DNA from 3 places in the Colwellia sp. BRX9-1 genome. Region 1 is predicted to be linked to each of the others. Evidence: predicted binding sites of a transcription regulator. Region 1 holds the regulator's gene; each other region holds the start of a gene.
What was found. Region 1 encodes FliA, which starts transcription of late flagellar genes. Its sites were predicted from a motif close to CTAAAGNTNNNNNNNNNNNNGCCGATA; they were not measured.

Region 1 (2,277 bases):
ACGAATAACTTGTCCGGTTAAATCTTGAAAATCTTGCGCCATCAAAACATCAGTCATTAAATCATGCATACGCACTGATTCTCTATCTGTCGTTTTTAATAATAAATCTATATCAACACATAAACTTTTAAATTCGGTTAATTCCAATTTGTTATGCATTAATTTTTGCCATAACGGATTAACAGCCTTTATTTGCTTTTGTATCGTATCCACAACGGGAAAAATAGATTCAACAGCATCCATGGTTTTATTAGCGGCTTCTTCCGTTCGCGTTATAACGTAGTTTAGACGTTCTTGAGCATCGGGGATATCTGCTGTCGCTAAATCATTTAACCTGGAATCTAATTGAAAATTATTTAATGAGTCATGTAGTTGGCGAGTCAGCTTGCCTATTTCAGCAAACAATTCAGAATTAATTGGATTTTGAATTTCAGCAATTAATTCATCTGCCTTGTCTTGTTGACCACTTTCTAAATATTCGACCAGTAGCTTTGCTTCTTCCAAAGAAACATGCACATTTGTATTCGCACTCATGCAAAAACCTCACGTTTAGATTAATTAATTATCTATCTAATTAAGGAATTAACCTAAGCGTTGAAATATTTTATCTAATTTGGCGTTTAACGTCGCTGCGGTAAATGGTTTTACAATATAGCCATTAACACCCGCTTGAGCCGCCATCACAATTTGTTCTTTCTTTGCTTCAGCAGTGATCAGCAATACTGGGATATGTGATAATTTCGCATCGGCACGGATGGCTTTGAGCAAATCAATACCTTGCATACCTGGCATATTCCAATCAGTTACAACAAAGTCAAAAGAGCCTTCTTTTAACATCGGTAAAGCAGTGCTACCGTCATCTGCTTCTGAAATGTTAGTGAAACCTAAATCTCGTAACAAGTTTTTGACGATACGTCTCATCGTTGAAAAATCATCAACAACAAGAACTTTCATATTTTTATCCAAGGCACCCTCCGGTGAGAACATTTTAAAATTGTGATTATATGTATATTCTACTCAACTTTGCCAAGATTGCATACGTCCTTTTAACCTATGCATCGCTTGACTGTGAATTTGGCTAACACGCGACTCACTTACATCAAGCACTTGACCAATCTCTCGAAGATTTAATTCTTCGTCGTAATATAGTGACAGTACTAGAGCTTCGCGTTCGGGTAAAGTGGAAATGCATGCTGTTAACGATTTTTTAAAAACTATTTTTTCAAAATTATCATAGGGATCGTTATTATTCACATCTTCCATATTCGATATAGCATCTGTCCCCGTACTTAAGTCTTCAATACCAATTATTTTACCGGTACTTACCTCACTTAGAATATGATGGTAGTCATTTAACGAAATATCAAGTTTTTCAGCAACTTCAATATCAGTTACATCACGACCTAAACTTGCTTCAAGCAATTTTATCGCTTCACTGACCATGCGGCTATTTTTATGAACAGAGCGGGGAGTCCAGTCACCACGGCGTATTTCATCAAGCATAGCACCACGGATACGAATACCAGCAAAGGTTTCAAAACTTGCACCTTTGCCGTGATCAAAATTATTAGACGCTTCAAGCAGGCCTATCATGCCTGACTGAATAAGGTCATCAACCTGCACGCTCGCAGGCAACCTTGCTAATAGGTGATAAGCGATTCTTTTCACTAAAACTGTATGCTGCGAAATTATAGCAGATTTATCAGTTTGAATACTGTAAGCATTTGGTTTTACCACTATCGCTCACTCGCTAAATTATAGGAAAGATATAGAACTTTCAACAAAGTACTCATATCTGATTACTATTGTTATTAATGTTCTAACAATTGTTCAATAAAAAACTCTAAATGACCTGACGCTTGTTTAGGCACCGGCCATTTAATTAAATTACCTGCTAAAGATTTAAAAGCAACCGCTGCAGGCGATTGTGGATAAGCTTCAACAATTGCTTTTTGTTTTCTAACGGAATTTCTTATATTTTCGTCAAATGGAATGACAGCAACGAGTTCAAGTGCAACATCTAAAAATCGATCGGTAACTTTAGAAAGCTTACCAAAGAGTTGCTGTCCTTCTCTTGGCGTTCTCACCATGTTGGCAACAACTTTAAATTTAAATACGCCATGATCTCGACTTAATAATTTCATTAGGGCGTAGCAATCAGTAATAGATGTAGGTTCATCACAGACCACTAACATCACATCTTGTGAGGCACGGCAAAAGCTTAGTACCATGTCGGAAATACCGGCTGCAGTGTCAACAATAAGTACATCAAATTTT
Region 2 (2,277 bases), on a different contig from region 1:
TAACTCTGAACTAATACCGCGATCATCTGTGTGTGCAGAAACCATAATTTCACCCGGAACCGTGTTGAGTAGCTCACCTATTTCTCTAATAATAGGGCGAAACTGTGGTTGTAAAAAAGCAGAACCCGAAGGAAAAGAACCATTTTCACGAATACGAATAATCACTTGTTGTCCGAGAGATTCAAGCTCTATGGCACCATCTTGAATTTGTTGTTCTAATTGATCAGCAATTTTTTTAACTAATTCATTTACTTGCTCTTGCGAAGCCTGCTCTAATTCGTCTTGAGCCTTTTGCATTGCCTGGGCTGACATTTCATCTGCAGTACTTTGTGATTGTCCACCACGTTCTGTACCTCGTTGTTCTTGTCGACCACCAGCAGAGGTTTCATCACCTGCTTGAAACTCTAACATCTGTTGGGTCATTTCCATGGTTTGCTGTTGAATAACTTCTATAGGTGTTGGCTCAGGTTTACCTGGGCGAAATTCTTGCGCAATAATACTGGTGCCTTTAGGAATATCTTTTACTTCAATCTTATTTTGTACACCAAACGCAAACTTCATCGAACCTGCAATTTGTTTAAACTTTAAAACATCCATTTCAGAAAAAGATAACAGCAAAACGAAAAAGCACATCAATAGTGACATTAAGTCAGCAAAAGTACCCATCCAAGCGGGAAGCCCCGGAGGTGGACATTTACATTTTTCAGCCATAAATTACTCCCGTTACTCTTCTTCTGTGGTATTTACAGCACGTTTACCTTCAGCAAGATAGTTTTTAAGTAACCCTTCTATGACACGTGGATTTTGTCCGTCTTGAATACCCAGAATAGCGTCAAGAATAAGCTCCTGGTTCATTTTTTCTTCAGCAAGGCGAAGCCTGAGTTTTGACGCTATAGGAATGGCAATAACGTTAGCGAGGAATGCTCCATATAGGGTTGTTAGTAGTGCAACCGCCATAGCTGGACCAATAGATTTGGGGTCATCCATGTTTGATAACATCGCGACCAAACCAATTAAGGTGCCAATCATGCCCATCGCGGGTGCCACATCAGCAAGTGCCATCATCATACCTACGCCTGTTTCATGGCGTTCAGCAGTAAGCTCAATATCTTTTTTTAGTGTGCCACGTACTACATCTGCATCGTGGCCATCGACCAACATATCGACCCCTTTTTGCATAAAGCCGTTAGTTATCTCTGCTTCTTCTAAAGCCAAAAACCCCCCTTTACGAGCGGCATCAGCCATTTCAACTGATTTTTCAATAAGGTCGTCAGGCTGTTCAATTTTAAACATAAAAGCCTTACCTATAATTTTCCCAATTCCAAAAAACTGACCAAGATTATAGTTAGATAAAACAACAAATATTGAACCACCAAAAACAATAATAACTGACTGAACGTCAATAAACATGCCGATATCACCAGACAACATCATTGCCATAATGAGTAAACCTATTGCGCCTACTACACCTAATATTGTTGCTATATCCACAAAAAAGTCTCCACAAAAAAATGATACGGATAGTCGTATTATTTGATAATACATTAAGGTATTACGATACGCGAATACTTATATTCTTATCCACACTCGTGATTTAACCGTAACCATCCAAAGCGCGCAGTTAAAACTGCATATGAATGGCTTACGGTTCTATAAGTTTATTATCGCCCATATTGTCAATAACTTAAGTAATTAGTCGCTATTTTTAAGGTTAACTTTGCTGAACAAAATAATTGTTCAATATCTTTAACAACGTATAGTCCAGAGACAGTTAATACTGCCAACTAAATTCGCCATATTTAAGCTTACCCAATTTATATTTATCTAGTTATCGTTAACCACAGCGCTTTAACGATAAATATAAGCGCCAATGTAGTCATAGAATGACCGACAATAGAAAGTATATGATAGTCATTAAGGGGCAAAAGCATTTGAAGTTTATTGATTAATTAAGGCGTTTGGTATAAATTTGCGCCTAGATATTTAATCACTGAACTCTCGATGATGGCTAAGAAAAAAATAGAAAACTTAAGCTTTGAAGAATCACTCTTAGAACTTGAAACTATTGTTCAGAATTTAGAACAAGGAGCATTGAGTTTAGAAGATTCAATGACCCTTTTTGAGCGCGGCTTAAATCTCAGCCAAGCCAGTCAAGAAAAGTTAAAAAATGCAGAACAAAAAATTCAAATTTTACTGACTAAGAATGGTAAAGCCCAACTTGAAGATTTTGAAAACGAAGTTGACTCAGAAAGTTTGGGTAGTAATTAGTGACCCAAT
Region 3 (2,277 bases), on a different contig from region 1:
TAAACGCTGACAATAAAGAGCAACACTTACCGACGGTTTGCTTTTCGGCTTATTACCAACATCAAGGTGAGTATTTTCTGATGAAGGAAACATCACGCTTTGTTGTTGAAAAGGGGCAATGGCGATATTTAGATGGTGAAGTCAGTAACAATGAAGCGCTGATAGCACCAAAAAGAAACCAAGCTTGCTTTTGCGATAGTAATAAAAAATTTAAACAATGCTGTGGCCGGTAAATTCGACAATTAACAATCAAGTTCTTCCCAAAAGAAACCAGCGATGCTTTTGTCATAGCAATAAAAATTTAGACAATGCTGTAGCAAGTAAACTCAACAATTAACAATCAAGTTTAAACATTGCTCAGGCCAGTAAACTGAAAAAGTTAATCACAAATAACGTCAACACAAACGCACGATTTTATTGGCATGCTAATGCAATAACCTTATGCTATAGCATCAAGTAACGGCGCTTTAACGATAGTGTTATGCACGGCGTTAAGCCAACCTTTAGTATCGAATGATAATCTTGAACTGTCGGTGTCTTGCGGCGTATTATTCTTTGTATGATTAAATTTTTTCTGGCAGTACAGCGAGGTATTATTTAATACTTCTTGTCTGATATGCTTTTTATCATCTCGAAAAGCAAGCGGTTTAGGCAACAAAGCATTTGATAAACGTAATTCTGCTAGGTTATTCTGCTGAATAAGTTCTGCTTGATCAAATATTGCTGTGCTGTGATTTTCATTCAGAGATAAAGGTGCTTTATCAGGAAGGTCAAACTCTTTACGTAAGCTTGCATCATTAGTCGTTTTAGTGTCAACGACAGTTTTTGGCAAAGAAAATTGACTATGGCTAGGTACGTCATCACTTAGCATTGCCAATAAGAGTGAAAAGTCAGCTCGTCGAGCGCTGTGCACACTTACATTAAGTTGTTCACCTAATTGTAATTCGTGTACCAGAATTTGACTGTCAACTGACTCTGTAAGCAATGTACTTCAACTTTATTATTTTCTCTAAAGCTTATATCGGCAATCCTTTAATTTAGTTGAGTTTAATTTCTATTTATTTACACATTTACCTGTCTATTAAAAAGTTGATGTTAATAAGTACCTAATTCACTTCACTAGCAATTAATAATAACCTTCTCTGATAACTTCTGGTAGCATGTGGAAAAAATCAATATCGAGTCTTTTATGAAAATCATTAGCTTTAACATTAACGGCCTTCGTGCGCGTTTACACCAACTTCAAGCCATCATTGATAAGCACCAGCCTGATATTATTGGCTTACAAGAAATCAAAGTTCATAATGATGCTTTTCCCGTTGAAGCTGTTGAAGCTATGGGTTATCACGTTTATTTTCATGGTCAAAAAGCACATTATGGTGTGGCTATGTTATGTAAAAAAGCAGCCAATATTGTTAAAATGGGCTTTGCTAGCGATACTGAAGAGTCTCAAAAACGTATGGTGATGATTGAGACCACCAATGAACAAGGTGAAAAAGTAACGGTATTAAACGGTTATTTCCCGCAAGGCGATAACATCGCTCATGAAACAAAATATCCCTATAAGCGTCAATTTTATAAAGACTTGATGACCTATTTAAATGATAACCATACCCCAGATGAGCACGTAGTCATTATCGGCGATATTAATATTTCACCTGCTGATTTAGATATTGGTATTGGTGAGCCTAACCAAAAGCGTTGGTTAAAGACTGGTAAGTGTAGTTTTCAACCAGAAGAAAGAGAATGGCTTGCAACTTTAATGGCTTGGGGATTTAAAGATACGTTTAGAGAATTGCATCCAACAAAAGCGGAACGTTATTCTTGGTTTGACTATCGTTCTAAAGGTTTTGTTGATAATCGTGGTTTACGCATCGATGTGGTTTTGGCAACGCACAAGATGGCGGCAACGTGTATCGAAGCCGATATTGATTACGAACTACGTGCTATTGAAAAACCTTCAGATCACGCGCCGATTTGGTCTACTTTTAAGTAGCTGTTGAGTAAATACTATGTTCCTTGCTCAATACGTTTGCCCCATTTGTAAAAAATCATTAGTGTTAGCTAACCAAAGCTATCGTTGTCAGAACAACCATAGCTTTGATGAAGCAAAAGAAGGTTATGTAAACTTATTGCCCGTTCAACATAAACATTCAAAAGACCCTGGTGATAACAAAGCCATGGTTAACGCACGTCGTCAATTTCTAGATAAAGGCTTTTATCAACCGCTCGCTGATGAATTACAATCTCTATATCAACAATATGGTGATTTAACAA

Region 2: the regulator FliA is predicted to act here: its motif matches at 1,663-1,689, upstream of pomA (flagellar motor protein PomA).
Region 3: the regulator FliA is predicted to act here: its motif matches at 1,020-1,046, upstream of H4J76_RS13360 (VC2046/SO_2500 family protein).

What each region holds. Positions count from the first base shown of each region.
Region 1 covers NZ_JACGVM010000001.1:525,532-527,808, reverse strand. Annotated here, with positions in the region: gene H4J76_RS02440 (protein phosphatase CheZ) at 1-534, opposite strand, end outside; gene cheY (chemotaxis response regulator CheY) at 583-966, opposite strand; gene H4J76_RS02430 (RNA polymerase sigma factor FliA) at 1,018-1,737, opposite strand; gene H4J76_RS02425 (MinD/ParA family protein) at 1,812-2,277, opposite strand, start outside.
Region 2 covers NZ_JACGVM010000004.1:202,334-204,610, forward strand. Annotated here, with positions in the region: gene H4J76_RS06445 (flagellar motor protein MotB) at 1-711, opposite strand, end outside; gene pomA (flagellar motor protein PomA) at 724-1,491, opposite strand; gene H4J76_RS06455 (exodeoxyribonuclease VII small subunit) at 2,005-2,268, shown strand; gene ispA ((2E,6E)-farnesyl diphosphate synthase) at 2,268-2,277, shown strand, end outside.
Region 3 covers NZ_JACGVM010000014.1:40,839-43,115, reverse strand. Annotated here, with positions in the region: gene H4J76_RS13365 (YchJ family protein) at 1-233, shown strand, start outside; gene H4J76_RS13360 (VC2046/SO_2500 family protein) at 440-985, opposite strand; gene xthA (exodeoxyribonuclease III) at 1,190-1,996, shown strand; gene rlmA (23S rRNA (guanine(745)-N(1))-methyltransferase) at 2,013-2,277, shown strand, end outside.